4 regions of the Fictibacillus sp. 5RED26 genome follow, and region 1 is predicted to be linked to each of the others. Evidence: riboswitches for the same ligand, from Rfam matches in the RefSeq annotation. Region 1 holds a riboswitch; each other region holds the start of a gene.
What was found. A riboswitch is a leader RNA that binds a small molecule or an ion and turns the genes downstream of it on or off. The one in region 1 is predicted to bind S-adenosylmethionine.
Positions count from the first base shown of each region.

Region 1 (3,988 bases):
CAAGAACTTCTTCAGAAACTTTACCTGTTTCAAACGTGTTTACAGCGATTGATACTGGTTGAGCAACACCAATTGCATAAGCAAGCTGAACTTCAACTTTGTCAGCAAGACCTGATGCTACGATGTTTTTAGCAACATAACGAGCAGCATAAGCAGCAGAACGGTCAACTTTAGTTGCGTCCTTACCAGAGAATGCACCACCACCGTGACGAGCATATCCACCGTATGTATCTACGATGATTTTACGGCCAGTAAGTCCAGCATCACCTTGTGGTCCGCCGATTACGAAACGGCCCGTTGGGTTGATGAAGTATTTTGTGTTCTCGTCGATTAGTTCAGCAGGAACAACCGGCGTGATTACTTTTTCTTTGATGTCTCTTTGAATTTCTTCAAGTGTGTTCTCAGGGTGGTGCTGAGTAGAAATTACGATTGTGTCAATACGAACAGGTTTGTCGTTCTCATCATATTCAACAGTTACTTGAGTTTTTCCATCTGGACGCAAGTAAGGAATCTCTTCAGACTTACGAACCTCTGTAAGACGACGAGATAATTTATGAGCTAGTGAGATTGGTAGAGGCATAAGCTCTTCTGTCTCGTTACAAGCATATCCGAACATTAGACCTTGGTCACCTGCACCGATCGCTTCGATCTCAGCATCTGTCATAGAACCTTCTCTTGCTTCAAGAGCTTGGTCAACACCCATCGCGATATCAGCAGATTGCTCATCGATAGAAGTTAGTACTGCACATGTTTCAGAATCGAAACCATATTTGGCACGGTCATAACCGATTTCTTTAATTGTCTCACGTACAACTTTTGGGATATCTACATAAGTAGAAGTTGTGATCTCACCTGCAACAAGTACAAGACCTGTAGTTACAGATGTTTCACATGCTACACGAGCATTTGCATCATTAGCTAAAATTTCATCTAGAATCGCATCTGAGATTTGGTCACAGATTTTATCTGGATGGCCTTCTGTAACGGATTCTGATGTAAATAAACGACGACTAACTTTTTTGGACAAGTTAATATCCTCCCTTTAACTGCTTTTGAGTATGATACGGTACTTTATTCTTATCTATTTTACACAGTTTATGTTCTTAACCTGAAAAAGGCATAAAAAAAGCCCTTCCCTGTCTCACATACATTCACGAGGGAAAAGGTTTATAAAACCAAAATGCCTTCAACCTCTTATTGTCCAAGGTTATTTTCACCTTGCAGGTTAGCACCTTTTCATTTCCAGTAGCGTTATTATTGCCACTTTCATGTCGGTTGCTGGGTTTCATAGGGCCTGTCCCTCCACCTACTCAGAATAAGAGTAGCCGTTCTCGAAATATGATAGCGTAATGCTTCACCTCTGTCAATAGAAAACCCTATGAATAGCAATAAGTTTGGAGTATTATATTCTATAGAATGAAAGCGTTTTAAATAAGATGGATAATTCACAACATTTTGTTCTTTTTTTCAGAAGTAAGAACTTTTTTGATGCACTTTCATAAAATAGTATACATTATTTAAATCAATGTGTTATACTAATTTTCGAATATATCACTCTAGGATAAAGGATGGTACTGTCTCATATGAATACATTGGAATTTACGACAACCTTAAACGATCTTGTGACCCGTGAAACAACTCACCAGAACTTACCTGTTCCGGTTTTAGTAGAAAAATCTCTTCAACGCAACGAGGGCATCCTTACATCCACAGGAGCACTTCAAGCTACAACGGGGAAATACACAGGCCGTTCCCCTGAGGATAAATTTATCGTTGAAGATGCTTCCATTAAAGATTCAATCGATTGGGGAAAGGTAAATAAACCATTTTCACCAGAAAACTTTGATAAATTATACAAAAAAGTACTCAATTACTTAAGCAATAAAGAAGAACTATTCGTATTTAAAGGGTTTGCTGGTGCGGACCGCGAGTATCGCCTTCCTATCCAAGTAATTAACGAGTATGCATGGCATAACCTTTTTGCTCACCAAATGTTTGTGCGCCCGAACCACGATGAGCTAGGTTCTCATGAATCTCAATTCACAGTGATTTCAGCACCAGGATTTCAAGCTAATCCGGCTGAAGATGGAACTAACTCAGAAACATTTATTATCGTCTCTTTTGAAAAGAAAATTGTCCTTATCGGTGGTACTGAGTACGCAGGTGAAATCAAAAAATCTGTATTTTCTGTCATGAACTACATCCTTCCTGAAAAAGGCATTCTGTCTATGCACTGCTCTGCCAACGTTGGGAATGAAGGAGATGTAGCTTTATTCTTCGGACTATCTGGTACTGGTAAAACTACATTATCAGCAGATCCGAACCGTCGCTTAATCGGAGATGATGAGCATGGTTGGGCTAACACCGGTGTCTTTAATATCGAAGGTGGATGTTATGCTAAAACAATCGATCTTTCTAAAGAAAAAGAACCACAGATCTGGAATGCGATTCGTTTTGGAAGCGTTTTAGAGAATGTTATGATCGATCCCGTTACAAGAGAAGCGGATTATAAAGATTCTTCACTAACAGAAAACACACGTGCTGCTTATCCTGTTGATGCTATTCCTAATATTATTCAACCAAGTGTCGCAGGACACCCGAATACAATCATCTTCTTAACTGCTGATGCATTCGGTGTACTGCCTCCGATCAGCAAACTTACTAAAGAACAAGCGATGTATCATTTCCTATCAGGATACACGAGCAAACTTGCAGGAACAGAAAGAGGCGTAACATCACCACAAGCTACTTTCTCAACTTGCTTTGGCGCACCATTCCTGCCACTTCCTGCTACCGTTTATGCTGAGATGCTTGGCAAGAAAATTGATCAGCACAACGTTCAAGTTTACCTTGTTAACACAGGCTGGTCTGGTGGAGAGTACGGTATTGGAAGTCGTATGAACCTAGGTCATACACGTGCAATGGTGCTGGCTGCTCTAGAAGGCGAACTTGCCTCAGTTGAAACAGTAGTAGATCCTATTTTTGGGCTTCATATCCCAACACATTGCCCTGGGGTACCAGACCAAGTTCTTCAACCGAAGAAAACATGGAGTGATCAAGACGCTTATGATGTGAAAGCGAAAGAACTTGCTGGTCAATTTAATGCGAACTTTGAAAAATTCAAGTCTGTATCAGCTGAGATTTCTAAAGCTGGACCGCTCGTTTAATACACGGAATAATGACCTTCCATTCTAGCGATGGAAGGTTTTTTTCATTTATGAAAAGGAGCTAAAATCTCATTCAGCTCCTTTTCCATGTCCTTTCATCCATGCGCATAAAGCATATGTAATCTTCCGGTTCTCTTTTGGAGGAAAATAATGGGTGTACTCCGGATAGATCCATGTTTCACATGGCTTTTTGAGTTCTTTTAATCTTTTTTCTATCTTAAGTGTGTGTTCGACCGTTACATTCTCATCCTTCATACCGTGAACGCAAAGTAAGGGTGTATCTAATTCTTCACAATAATTAAGCGGCGATCGCCATTCAAATTCTTCTGGATATTTCTCTGGTGTTCCTCCAATAACTCTCTTCATCATCCTGCGCAGATCCTCTCTCTCTGCATACGTGATAGCCATATCAGTCACACCGCCCCATGTTACGACAGAACGTATCTCAGGATATTTCATTGCCGTAAACAAGGCCATAGGACCGCCACGAGAAAATCCGAACACATGAATGTCCTCTTCATCTACTTTTGGAAACTGCTTCAAAACTTCATAAGCTGCAAATGCATCTGTTCGATCTTCCCCAGCAAAATCTTCGTTGCCTTCCCCCCCTAGATTTCCACGATAATAGGGAGCCATCACAACAAATCCTTGTGAGGCAAACTGAATGATCCTAGCAATTCTGACCATGCCAACGGACTTGATTCCGCCCCTGAGATAAAGGAAACCCGGAAAAGGTCCTTTCCCTTCTGGTAATGCTGCTAGTCCTTTTATTTTTAACCCATCATTTAAATAAGTAACTACATACAAACGAATGGTAGGAT
Region 1 is NZ_JACZDU010000004.1:272,348-276,335, forward strand. It holds gene metK (methionine adenosyltransferase) at 1-1,027, opposite strand, end outside; SAM riboswitch class I at 1,192-1,322, opposite strand; gene pckA (phosphoenolpyruvate carboxykinase (ATP)) at 1,584-3,167, shown strand; gene IHV10_RS16215 (alpha/beta hydrolase family protein) at 3,237-3,988, opposite strand, start outside.

Region 2 (3,988 bases), on a different contig from region 1:
GAAAGAGCATCTTGCTCATTGGTGCATCCTGTTAAGAACAAGGCTGACGTTAGGCAAGCGGTTGCCAAGATTCTAAAAGGTCTCAATGCTTTTCTTCCTCCTTAAGTGTGGATAGTACTTCTTTATAATTGCCATTGACGATTCCTTTTTCAGTTATGATCGCTGAGATGTATTCAGCGGGAGTTACATCGAAAGCGGGATTGAACACTTTTATTCCTTCTGGTGCAATGCGAACACCGTTTAGATGCGTGACTTCTTCTTCCGGACGTTCTTCGATCGGAATATCATCACCGCTTGTTGTACTGAGATCTAAGGTAGAAAGAGGACAAGCGACATAAAAGGGAATACCAAGCGCTTTTGCTTGTAGCGCAAGACCAAAAGTTCCGATTTTGTTAGCTGTATCGCCATTCGCTGCCACTCGATCACATCCAACGATCACCGCTTTAATGTTCTTTGTTTTTAGCGTGTGGGCTGCCATATTATCTGTGATCAAGGTCACATCAATATCGTTTGCTTGCAGCTCCCATGCTGTTAAACGAGAACCTTGTAAAACAGGACGAGTTTCGTTCGCGTAAACAGAAAGGTTCCAGCCTTGTTCTTTAGCAAGATGAAAAGGAGCTAACGCTGTTCCATATTTGCTTGTCGCGATGGCACCTGCATTACAGATCGTCATGACAGCGTCTCCGTCTTGGAGAAGTGACAAAGCGTACTCACCGATCTTTCTGCATGTATTCTCATCTTCTTCTCGAATTAAAAGTGATTCAGCTTCAATTCTACTTTTCGCCTCTTCTACTGAAGTTGATTGTTGAGCAGAAGCAACAACACGATCTAATGCCCAAAATAAATTAACAGCGGTAGGGCGGGAAGACGCTAAGTAATCTCTTTGTCTTTGCAATTTAGTTAAAAACGAGGAATGATCCACCTCTTTTTCAGAATTACTCCATAGTGCGAGTCCGAATGCAGCAGCGATCCCAATAGCTGGCGCGCCTCGAACTTTAAGCTTAGAAATTGCGTCCCATACGTGTTCAATCGTGGTTACATTTAAGTAAACCGTGTGATGGGGAAGTTGTTGTTGATCTAATATAAGAAGATGGTCACCTCTGTATCGAACAGAAGGAACCCATTTTTCTGCTACAGTCATCATTTAAGCACCTCTAATCCAGTCAGTAAGTTCTGTGATGTTTGTAAGTTTCCTTTGATTTTTAACAAGTTTTGCCCCTAACGCTAGTGCTGTTTTTTTATAAAAGAGCTCTACCTCTTTTTGGGGGATAGTATCTAGATCAGCAACGTGTGCAAGTCCAATCGTTCTTCGAATAATCTCACAACCAGCAAAACCGATAGCTTCTTGGAAAGTCTTTTCCAAGAAATTATCAAGTACACCGTCAATCTTGGCAAAAGGGTCTGTTGCTTTCTCGTTACATAGTTGTGAGAACGTTTCTCTGTATGTTTCCCAAGTCTTTTCGATCGTTTGTAACAGGTAGGTTTGTAAAGATTCGCGATGAAATGGCTCTTTTGCATGTGCATTCTGAGAAAGATGATTAAGCGCAAGGTTAGCTATGAAGTGAGCGATATCGAATCCGGCTGGCCCATAGAATGCAAACTCAGGATCGATCACTTTAGTAGAATCGCTTTTTACAAAAATACTTCCAGAATGTAGATCTCCATGAAGAAGAACTTCTGCTTTAGTTAAGAATGAGAGTCGCAGTTGAGCTACCTCTTGTAAAAGCTCTTTGTCATTCCAAATTACATCAACTTCACTTTGGAGTTCAGCAGGGAAGTCATTTGTATCATGATTGAAAAATGGATCAGTGAACACTAAGTCTTCCGTGATCTTGCAAAGTTCAGGGTTTGAAAATTGTTTAACTTGTTCTTTTTTTTCAAAAGGATGCAGGTAGAAATCACTAGAATAAAAAGCTGTTTTAGCAGCAAATGTTCCAATGTCATCAGCAAGTTTGGGATAAATTTGACCGTCAATAAGTCCTTTTCGAAGGATGACATGGTCAGACAGATCTTCCATAACTGTGACAGCAAGTGTTGAATCTGAAAATAAAACCTTCGGAACTAAGTGAGGAACGGATTCAGCTTCTTTTAATAACGCATCGCTCTCGATTCGTGCACGATCTAGTGTGAGCGGCCAGCTTTCTCCAACCACTTTTGCATAAGGAAGTGCTTGTTTAACGATTACAGCTTTTTTGGATAGTGCGCTTTCTATATGAAAGACAAGGTTTAAGTTGCCATCTCCAATCTCTCTAACATGCAGTTGGTCTTGTTCGGATGCATCAAAAAATGCTAAAGGTTTTACCACATCAAGCACTGTCAGTTCGTTTAACGGTTCATATGTAGATCTTACTTGTACGCTCATTTTTGTTCCCCCCGGAAAGTTTTTTTACAAATAAAAAGAGCCTCTTTTCGTATAAGAAAAGAGGCTCGGAATGATGATTTCCCGCGCCTCTTATCTTAGCAAAACAAAAATGTTTTGCCGGAATTAGCACCGTGCCATACGCTGAATTAATCAGCGGCTCCCCGTATAATGCGGGCGCCCCATCTTACAATGGTATTACGGTCGGTTGCTGGGTTTCATCGGGCCATATCCCTCCACCTGCTCTTGATAAGAGACCAAAATTATTCGTTTTGTTAATGCGTAACAATATTCACGCAATTCATAATCGTTATACTACAACGTTGTATGGAGATCTGTCAACACTAAATTCTTAAATGGATTTAATACAGATCTGTTCGACGGTCGTTAAATACAGGAACCTTTACACGGACTTCGTCTACTAATTCAGGTGAGATCTCTGCTGTAAGGATCTCCTCTTCGTGCACAGATCCTTCAGCAATGATATCTCCCCATGGGTCAATAATTAGTGATTGACCAGCGAAGGTGTTTTTAGGGTCGCTTCCAACTCGGTTACAAGCAATAACGTAGCATTGATTCTCTATAGCACGTGCGATAAGCAATGCTCGCCAATGAGATTGTCTTTGAATCGGCCATTCGGCAGGAACGAACAATATTTTTGCCCCTTTTATGAAAGGAGCACGGATCCATTCAGGAAAACGGATGTCATAACAGATAGCAAGGGTCGAGAGATTACCGTCGATTGTAAACAGATTGCTATTACTGCCGGGGGAGATATATTTTTCCTCTTCCATAAGTGTGATCAGGTGAGCCTTTGAGTAGGTGCCAACATGTTCACCGTTTCGGTTGTAAGTGAGTGATGTGTTGTAAACTGAGTTACTCTCACGATATGCGATAGACCCTCCGACAATATTAGTATCAAGCTCTTTAGATAACTCGCTTAACCATTTCTTTGCTTTCTCACCATCATGATCGCTAATCTCATCTAATCGGGTAAGATCATACCCAGTATCCCATAGTTCTGGTAGTACGATCGTATCAGGATTATGATGTTTAACGGCTTTACGAATTTTATTTTCGATGTGTTTATAATTTTCATCAGGTTTCCCATATTGAATGTCAACTTGTATGCAGGCAATTTTCATGATTGTACCCTCCAGGTTGTAAAAAAAGTCTTTACAGAATTTCCTTAAGCGTATAACATAACTGATTAGAATTTCAAGAACATTCAAATTAGACTGGAAGTGATCGTCGTGAAACGTTTTGAGCAGGCAGAAGTGATGGGGAAACTGCCAGAGCAATTTTTCGCCAAGCTTGTAAAAAAAGTATCTTACTATGTAGAGCAAGGCTTTGATGTTATTAATCTAGGACAAGGGAATCCTGATCAACCAACTCCACAGCATATTGTTGATGCATTAAAAGATGGAGCCGATAGACCTGATTTTCATAAGTATTCACCGTTTCGCGGACATGGATTTTTGAAGCAGGCAGCTGCCGATTTTTATAAACGAGAATATGGAGTAACACTCGATCCTGAGAAAGAAGTAGCCGTTCTCTTTGGCGGGAAAGTAGGTTTAGTAGAGCTATCGCAGTGCTATTTAAATCAAGGAGATGTTGCACTCGTTCCAG
Region 2 is NZ_JACZDU010000001.1:824,656-828,643, forward strand. It holds gene IHV10_RS04335 (sugar ABC transporter substrate-binding protein) at 1-86, opposite strand, end outside; gene mtnA (S-methyl-5-thioribose-1-phosphate isomerase) at 83-1,141, opposite strand; gene mtnK (S-methyl-5-thioribose kinase) at 1,145-2,362, opposite strand; SAM riboswitch class I at 2,450-2,615, opposite strand; gene IHV10_RS04350 (carbon-nitrogen family hydrolase) at 2,722-3,591, opposite strand; gene IHV10_RS04355 (pyridoxal phosphate-dependent aminotransferase) at 3,613-3,988, shown strand, end outside.
Region 2: it holds a riboswitch for S-adenosylmethionine, as region 1 does, so the genes downstream of both, mtnK (S-methyl-5-thioribose kinase) here and metK (methionine adenosyltransferase) in region 1, are expected to answer to the same signal.

Region 3 (3,988 bases), on a different contig from region 1:
TGAATTTCAATAGAGAGAAAAGGAGTGGGTGATATGGTTATGTCGGATTGTATATGGTGGAAAGACAGAAAATTGGCTCACACCATTCATTTTCCTAATTGGAGTGGTGCAGGTGAAGAGAAGTTTCCGCTGATCATTATTTGTCACGGTTTTACGAGTACACGAATTGGAGTAGATCGTCTGTTTGTTAAAACGGCTCAAGAACTCGTTAAACTAGGGTTTGCTGTATTGAGATTTGACTATGCTGGCTGTGGTGAGAGTGAAGGGGAATATGGAGATAATGAGTTTGCTTGTTTTATCGATCAGACGAAGGAAGTTATTTCTTTTGGTAGCAAACTACCTAACATTGATCAAAATGCAATAACGTTAATCGGACATAGTTTAGGCGGTGCAGTCGCGGTCTGCACTGTAGCAGATGATGATAGGATTGGGAATGTAATCACGTGGTCTGCAGTAGGAAATCCATTTGAAGATATTAAAGATATAGTTGGTTATAACGGAGAGCACCCTGTGATTGATCATCTAGGGTATGCGATAACCGAAGAATTTTTACTTTCCCTTCAAGCTTATTCTCCATTAGAAGACATCAAACAGTTTCGTGGTAACGCACTGTTCATCCATGGATCGGACGATCCAGTTATATCATCAAGATATTGCTCTCACTATTTTGAAGAATCAAGAAAGAGGAAGAATTGTGGAAGCTCAATAGTACTAATAGAAGGTGCTAATCATACGTATTCTTCTATTGTCCACTTCGATAAATTAATTTCTTCCACTTCTGAATGGTTAGTAAAGAATGTTAAAGTTTCTGTTCAGAATAATTTGAAAAAAAGTGTTTGACATTTTACAAAATTCCTGTGATAATACAAAGTAATTTGATAGGAATACTCTTATTAAGAGCAGGTGGAGGGAATTAGCCCTATGAAACCCGGCAACCATTCATGTTGAATAATAATCAATATGAAAACGGTGCTAAATCTAACAGTGGTCACACTGAGAGATGAGAGGATTATCGGAATCGTTTTTCGAGAAGCCTTCTGTCTCTGTTATGAGAACAGGAGGTTTTTTTGTACCACCTCTTAAAGAGCATCTATTATCAAAGAACTTATAGAAACTAAAGGATAGGGGATCAGATCATGAAAAGAATCATCCAAGTATTACTCGCAAGTTTTGCAGTATTTTTATTAGCGGCTTGTGGCTCATCAACAAGTGGTGGAGAGAAAACAGAAAAGCTAGTAGTAGGAGCATCAAATGTACCACACGCAGAAATTTTAGAGGAAGCGAAGCCGCTTTTAGAGGATAAAGGCATTGAATTAGAAATCGTTAAGTTCCAAGACTATATCTTACCGAATAAGTCTTTATATGAAAAAGAAATTGATGCGAACTATTTTCAGCACATTCCATATCTAACACAGCAAGTGAAAGATAACCCGAAGTATAAGTTTGAAAATGCAGGAGCTGTTCACTTAGAGCCGATGGGCGTTTATTCGAAGAGACATAAGTCATTAAAAGACCTACCAGAAGGCGGGAAGGTTATCTTAAGTAATTCAATTGCTGAGCACGGGCGTATCCTGTCAATCTTTGAAGCAGAGGGGCTGATCAAACTAAAAGAAGGAAAGGGCTACGAAGCGCAAATAAGCGATATTGTAGAAAATCCGAAAAACTTAGAGTTTGTGGCAGACATTGATCCAGGGCTATTGACTAAAGCGTACGAGAATGATGAAGGCGATGCGATTGTGATCAACACAAATTATGCAATCGATGCGGATTTGAACCCGAAGAAAGATTCCATCGCACTTGAAGGTTCAGATTCACCATTTGCGAATATTATCACAGTTCGTGAAGGCGACAAAGAGAAGAAATCTATCAAAACCTTGTTAGAAGTGCTTCATTCGAAAGAAATTACCGATTTTATTGATAAAGAGTATAAAGGTTCAGTGCTAGCTGTTAAAGAATAAGGATGAATGAGCTGACTAGATGGGTGAAATCCACTCATCTAAGCAGCTTTTTTCATTTACAGATGTTTTTAAGGCATCCGATGAGCATCTTTTTTGAATATTAAGTCTAAATAAGAAAAATTAAGTCTTACTCAGAAAAATTAAGTCGTTCTGATCATTGATTAAGTCAAACTAGACATGAATTAAGTCTAAACTCAAAAATAAAGGCCGTTCGACAATATCAGCATCTTTCATCACCAGCAATGAGCGATATGATATGATGAAGACAGATGAATACAGCATATAAATCAATGGAATAAGCGGGTGGAAAAGGAAATGGCAATAGATTTTTGGTCACCTGTCAAATTATCACTTGGCATAGCGGTGACAGCTTCACTGATTGTGATCTTAGCCGGCTTATTTTTCGGAAGGATCATGGCTCACCAGAAGTTTAAAGGGAAAACGTTAATCGAAACAATATTCCTACTTCCACTCGTACTACCCCCAACTGTGGTAGGTTTCTTGTTAATCGTTTTGTTCGGTCGAAATGGTCCCGGGGGACAGCTCGTAGAGTGGCTCTTTAATCAGCCGATTATATTTACATGGTGGGCAGCCGTTATTGCGTCTGCAGTTGTGGCATTTCCACTCATGTATCAATCCGCAAAAGCGGGGTTTGAATCTATTGACGCAGACATCGAAAACGCAGCGCGAGTAGATGGAGCCAACGAGTGGGATGTATTGCGAAAAATCTCTGTTCCATTATCTGTTAGAGCTATCACATCAGGTGCTATTTTAAGTTTTGCTCGCGCATTAGGTGAGTTTGGTGCAACATTAATGTTTGCCGGAAACATACCTGGAAAAACACAGACGATATCCACCGCAATCTATATCGCGATCGAATCAGGAAATATGGATCTTGCATGGATGTGGGTAGGAAGTGTTATTGGTATATCATTCTTAATGCTTGTTGCTGTAAATCGCATAAGAGCTTAGCAGAAAAAAGAATCTGTAATGATTGTATTTTGAAACTACAAACATGGGTATGGTAGGCGGTTCTGCATTAGTATTAAAACCAGTGAATAAAGAAAACACAGCTTCTCTAAAGAGGGCTGTGTTTTTTTTAGTTCAAAATCACATGTGAAATACTTATTCGTTTTTTTCTATACTTACAGCAAACTTACTATGAGAAAGGTATTTTAATCGAATGGATTTGCCTTTGAAATGATCTTTATAAGACTTAGCCGTTATATTCAAGTGTGCTACATTAATTTTTTTATTATCAATCATTATGGAAGAGACATAGTCAGGACCATTTTTCGAGCCATACGTTAAGGTTGAAGGAATTCCTTCTATCACGTTGAATTTTCTAGCTTCATAGTCACCAATATCTTCGTAGAGTTGAAATACGGTGTGTGCAAAACCAATCGCAGCTGTAATGGATCCAATGATTACAACCAGAATAAGTAGGCGTTCTATCCAGTTGTGTATTCTTAAATAACTGGCAACAACGCCAATAAATAATAATAGCAGAGACATAGCTAAAAAAAGGAAAAGCTCCCTCAGAACAAGGTGATCTTGAAATACTGTCGAAGATAAAAATAAACTTATAGCAGAGAATAGCAGAATCACCAAAAGTAAGATGAGAGGAAATGTACTCGGAGTCCTAAAGCTTCGAGATCCTGTAATTCTTTTCTTTTTTCGATAACCCATAATGATCCTCTCCTTTATAAAATATATTCCTTAAAGCTAAACCACTATTCATGAGCGTGAAGAGTCACTTTATTGGTTCTTGAATAACATCATTTACCGACGGAAACGGAGATTATTATATGAAATTAACTGGAGCACAACAATCTGCAATAGATTATGTTGAGCGTTATGCTGCAAAACATAAGGACGATGCTCAAGCGACGATTCAACATTTATTAAGAATGTCTAACATAACCACTGATGTATTTCATAAGGCAGTCCATAATGTTAAAGAGCATGCCCGAATCGCTCTTCACTTTCATCCGGATCGGCCAAACTCTTCAATGAATTGTATTGCCGAA
Region 3 is NZ_JACZDU010000001.1:1,527,924-1,531,911, reverse strand. It holds gene IHV10_RS07995 (alpha/beta hydrolase) at 34-840, shown strand; SAM riboswitch class I at 888-1,007, shown strand; gene IHV10_RS07990 (MetQ/NlpA family ABC transporter substrate-binding protein) at 1,137-1,958, shown strand; gene modB (molybdate ABC transporter permease subunit) at 2,274-2,930, shown strand; gene IHV10_RS07980 (hypothetical protein) at 3,084-3,647, opposite strand; gene IHV10_RS07975 (DUF3626 domain-containing protein) at 3,767-3,988, shown strand, end outside.
Region 3: it holds a riboswitch for S-adenosylmethionine, as region 1 does, so the genes downstream of both, IHV10_RS07990 (MetQ/NlpA family ABC transporter substrate-binding protein) here and metK (methionine adenosyltransferase) in region 1, are expected to answer to the same signal.

Region 4 (3,988 bases), on a different contig from region 1:
GAACGGAGATTAGATCTCCCGGCTCAAGCTCTACATCAAAGAACCTTCCATTAGGTCCTTCGATCGCAAAGATTCCATGTCCAGAAACGATAAATCGTACTTCATCATCTGTGTGATGATGTTCTGCTAAGAAGTTTTTCAAAAGCTCATCTAAATTTGGTGTCGCATCAGAAAGGGAGATAACATCTTCTGTTACATACCCTCTGCGCTCAGAGATATCATCGATCTCACTGCGGAAGGTTTGAATCACTTCTTCTTTGTCCTCATCACTTAACGAAAAATTTTCACGAAGGTGTGACGGAAGTTTTTCAATGTCCCACTTTTCGTAAATAACTTCCTGTGAGTTTAAGTACGATTCTACCTCGCTTTGTTGTTCAATTCTTTCGTTGTTATCATGAAATCGTAGTTGTGCCATTTTTAACGCCTCCAGATGATTGATTTTTATTTAAAACGTTTAAAGTTTGTAATTTGATATGGTAAGAGAACAGAAACTCGAAAGCTTCTAGGTGTTTCTTCGCTTCAAAAGCATTTCTGCCCCATACGGTAATACCATGATTGCGGATCAGGACAGCTTTGGTATCCGTATTTATAACAGCACCTACCGCTTCTGACAGCTTCGAAAGGTCACCGTAATTTTCAACGATAGGAACCGTGATACTTCCTTCTTCTTCCCATATTCCAAAAGCTTTTATCAGTTCTTGACCTTGAAACGTAATCTCTCCTACATCACCATATAACTCAGAGATTAAATTATTATCTACGGTGTGAACGTGTAAACAGCAGCCTGCATCCGTTAATCGATAGACTTCACAATGAATGCCTGTTTCTGCTGAAGCTTTTAAATGCGTTTCTTCTACCGGATCCCCATACTGATCTACTAAAAGAAAGTCTTCAGAGGTACGTTTTGTTTTATCTTTTCCACTTGCAGAAACATAAAAGTTGAGCGGTGTGTCACTTACTTTAATTGAAACGTTACCACTTGTTCCGGGAAACCAGTTCCGTGAAGCCAGCTCATCCTTTACATCTGCAAGCTCAATCCATCGCTGATGTTTACTCAACTTTTCACACCTCTTTTCTCTAAGACATGAATGATGTCATGAAACGTTTCAAATGAAGTATAGGGTATTTGGTTTTCTTCGCATTTTTCAATCAGATAATCTCTTGCGAAAACAACATCAGCCATCTTAGAAGCTTGAAGATCAGTAATTGAATCACCGATCACAATCTTTTCTGTTCGGGGATACTTCTCTTCCAGTCGTCTGATAACAGAAGGTTTGCAACACCCACAATCATTATCACATTGATCATCACATGCGTTCGGCCAAGTGATTTTTATCGTGTCACTGGTAAAGTCACTGGCATTACAAAATACGTATTGTGAATCTAGCTTGTTTTCTAAAACAGGATGAACAAAAAAATCAATGCCACCACTAACGATGTATAATGGAATTCTCTCGCTTTGAGTAAATTGAATAAATTCCTGAAAGCCATCTCTAATCTTAGAACGTGTTAAAACGAATTCAATAATCTCTTTCTTTTTATTCGAAGGAATTCTGGAAAACATTTTTCCTACACCTTCTCGAATCGAGATCGTTTCATTCAAGATTTCATTTACGATCGGCTGCCATCCCTCAGGTGAAAATTCTTCCATGATGGCGACGATGTTATCTTTTTCGGTAACAGTCCCATCAAAATCACAAAAGATTACCGATCGGTGTTGAGTTGTCATTTTACAGGAACACCACCCCAAAGCTCTAATGCTTTTTGAAGTTCTGCATGTTTTTCAGCAAAACTTTCAAAGTCTTCTCCTTTAACAACGGCATCTATCGCCTGACGGAAAGCACGTGCTCCACCAGCAGCTCCATCTGGGTGACCATGTATGCCTCCACCTGCATTTATAACGCTGTCCAAACCAAAGTCATTGTATAAAACCGGTGTTAGTCCTGGATGGATACCAGCTGAAGGGACTGGAAACGATTTGTTTAATGAGATGCTATCTGTTGTTAAGGCATCCGCAATGCTTAATGTTTCTTGACGATCAAGTGCTACACTTCCATATGGTGATGGGAACAACACAAGATCTGCTCCTGCATAACGAAGCAATTTGCCTAGTAATACTGAGTAACCAATTCCGTAAAGTGATGATGACCCTATAGCTCCGGATAGTGCAGGATGAGCCATGATCGGTAGTGGAATCTCTTTATCTTCGGCCAGTTCTTGCAATACATCTGGTCCGTAAGATAAAACGTTAAATAGTAATGCGTTTGCTCCTAATTCTGCTGCGCGCCTCGCTTTATCTCGAAGTTCACTCGTTCTGCCTGTTAAGTTAACTGCGTAGAGCGTCTTTTCGCCTGTTCGCTCGTGAACAGACTTTAATACTTCTTTAGCGATTTTCACTCTTTCTTCAAAAGGAGTGAGTGGGTTCTCAAAAAGAATTTCATCATCTTTTACAAGATCTACCCCACCTAAAGCCTGCTCATATAATTGCTGCTTGAAGAATGATAGATCTTTTCCGAGTACCCCTTTAAAAATACTCATAACTAGTGGACGGTTATGTACGCCTAAGATATCTCGAATTCCTGTTATTCCAAACTTAGGACCAGGAAATTGTTTTTCTAGCTCTCTATCAAACTCTAAATCTATGAGCTTGATCTCACCATCTAACGAAAGTTTACCGAAAACCGTCGTTAGAATTGCTGGAATATCATTTGAAAAGTTTGCTGATGGATAGGAAATCTTAAGCAAGCCCTTAGTTCTTTTACTTCCTAAAAATTGATCAGCAAGTGGATCTTCAGGAAGTTCAATGACTTCTTCCACAATCCCTTTATGTTTTTTTAGCTGCTCTTTCTCAATTTGAGGAAGTTCTGTCCAAGAACCTACTGTAAGTCCTAGTGCAATTCCTTCCGCTTTTTTTTGTAAGTTTTCTTTCTTATCATGTACTAAGTACGTCGCTGTAATTTTACTCATGTTTGTCGTTCTCCTTTCAAAAACACAAAAAACCCCTTCACGAGGAAGGGGTGTCTACATATTGACAGTTCCACTTCCTCTTATCTCTCAGTCAACGTTCGACTGCAAGAATTAGCACCGTTTTCAGTTAAGCTAAATTAACTGAATGGTTGCCGGGTTTCATCGGGCTAGTCCCTCCACCTGCTCTTAATAAGAGTGCAAATTGTTAGAATATAATTTTAATTGTGATTATGACAGGGTATGAAGGATCTGTCAACCCTTGAAAGCAATTGATTTCCGTTCCAGATGCTCGCTTTCCGGGGGGCGTGCGGTGAGCCCCTTGCCGCGTTGCGCCCTTAAGGGTCTCACCTGACACACTCGTCCCCCAGGAGTCTCGCATCTTGCACTGCAATCAACTGTCAATGAAGGTACACACTATTAACAAAAAATTTTCAAAAAACTAATTTAAATCAATTTAGCAATCCGATCAGCAGCCTCTATCAGACGTTCTTCTGATGTTAGTAGGCCGGCACGTACATACCGATCGCCTTCGCTTCCGAATCCGATGCCTGGCGCGACTACGACGTGTGCTTTCTCTAGCAAATAGTCTGCGAAAGTTTCAGAAGTATACCCATCAGGTACAGGCAGCCAGCAGAAAAATGAACCTTTTGGCGATTCTACCTTCCAGCCGTTTTCATTCAAACGTCCGATGAATGCGTTTCGGCGACGTTCATATGTATCTACCAGTTCATCCACACATTGCTGTGGTCCGTTCAATGCCTCAGCCGCCGCGTGCTGGACAGCTCCGAACAAGCTTACATAAAAATGATCTTGAAGAAGGTTAATAGATTCAATAACAGTTTCGTTTCCAACCGCGAATCCAACGCGCCATCCTGCCATGTTATACGTTTTAGAAAGGGTGTAAATCTCTATACCTACGTCCTTTGCTCCTTCTATCTGTAGAAAACTGACCGGCTTTTGTCCATCAAATCCGATTGCTCCATAAGCAAAATCATGGCACACGAGAATATCATGTTTGTTA
Region 4 is NZ_JACZDU010000001.1:828,858-832,845, reverse strand. It holds gene IHV10_RS04375 (1,2-dihydroxy-3-keto-5-methylthiopentene dioxygenase) at 1-415, opposite strand, end outside; gene IHV10_RS04370 (methylthioribulose 1-phosphate dehydratase) at 393-1,058, opposite strand; gene IHV10_RS04365 (2-hydroxy-3-keto-5-methylthiopentenyl-1-phosphate phosphatase) at 1,055-1,729, opposite strand; gene IHV10_RS04360 (2,3-diketo-5-methylthiopentyl-1-phosphate enolase) at 1,726-2,967, opposite strand; SAM riboswitch class I at 3,045-3,163, opposite strand; gene IHV10_RS04355 (pyridoxal phosphate-dependent aminotransferase) at 3,412-3,988, opposite strand, start outside.
Region 4: it holds a riboswitch for S-adenosylmethionine, as region 1 does, so the genes downstream of both, IHV10_RS04360 (2,3-diketo-5-methylthiopentyl-1-phosphate enolase) here and metK (methionine adenosyltransferase) in region 1, are expected to answer to the same signal.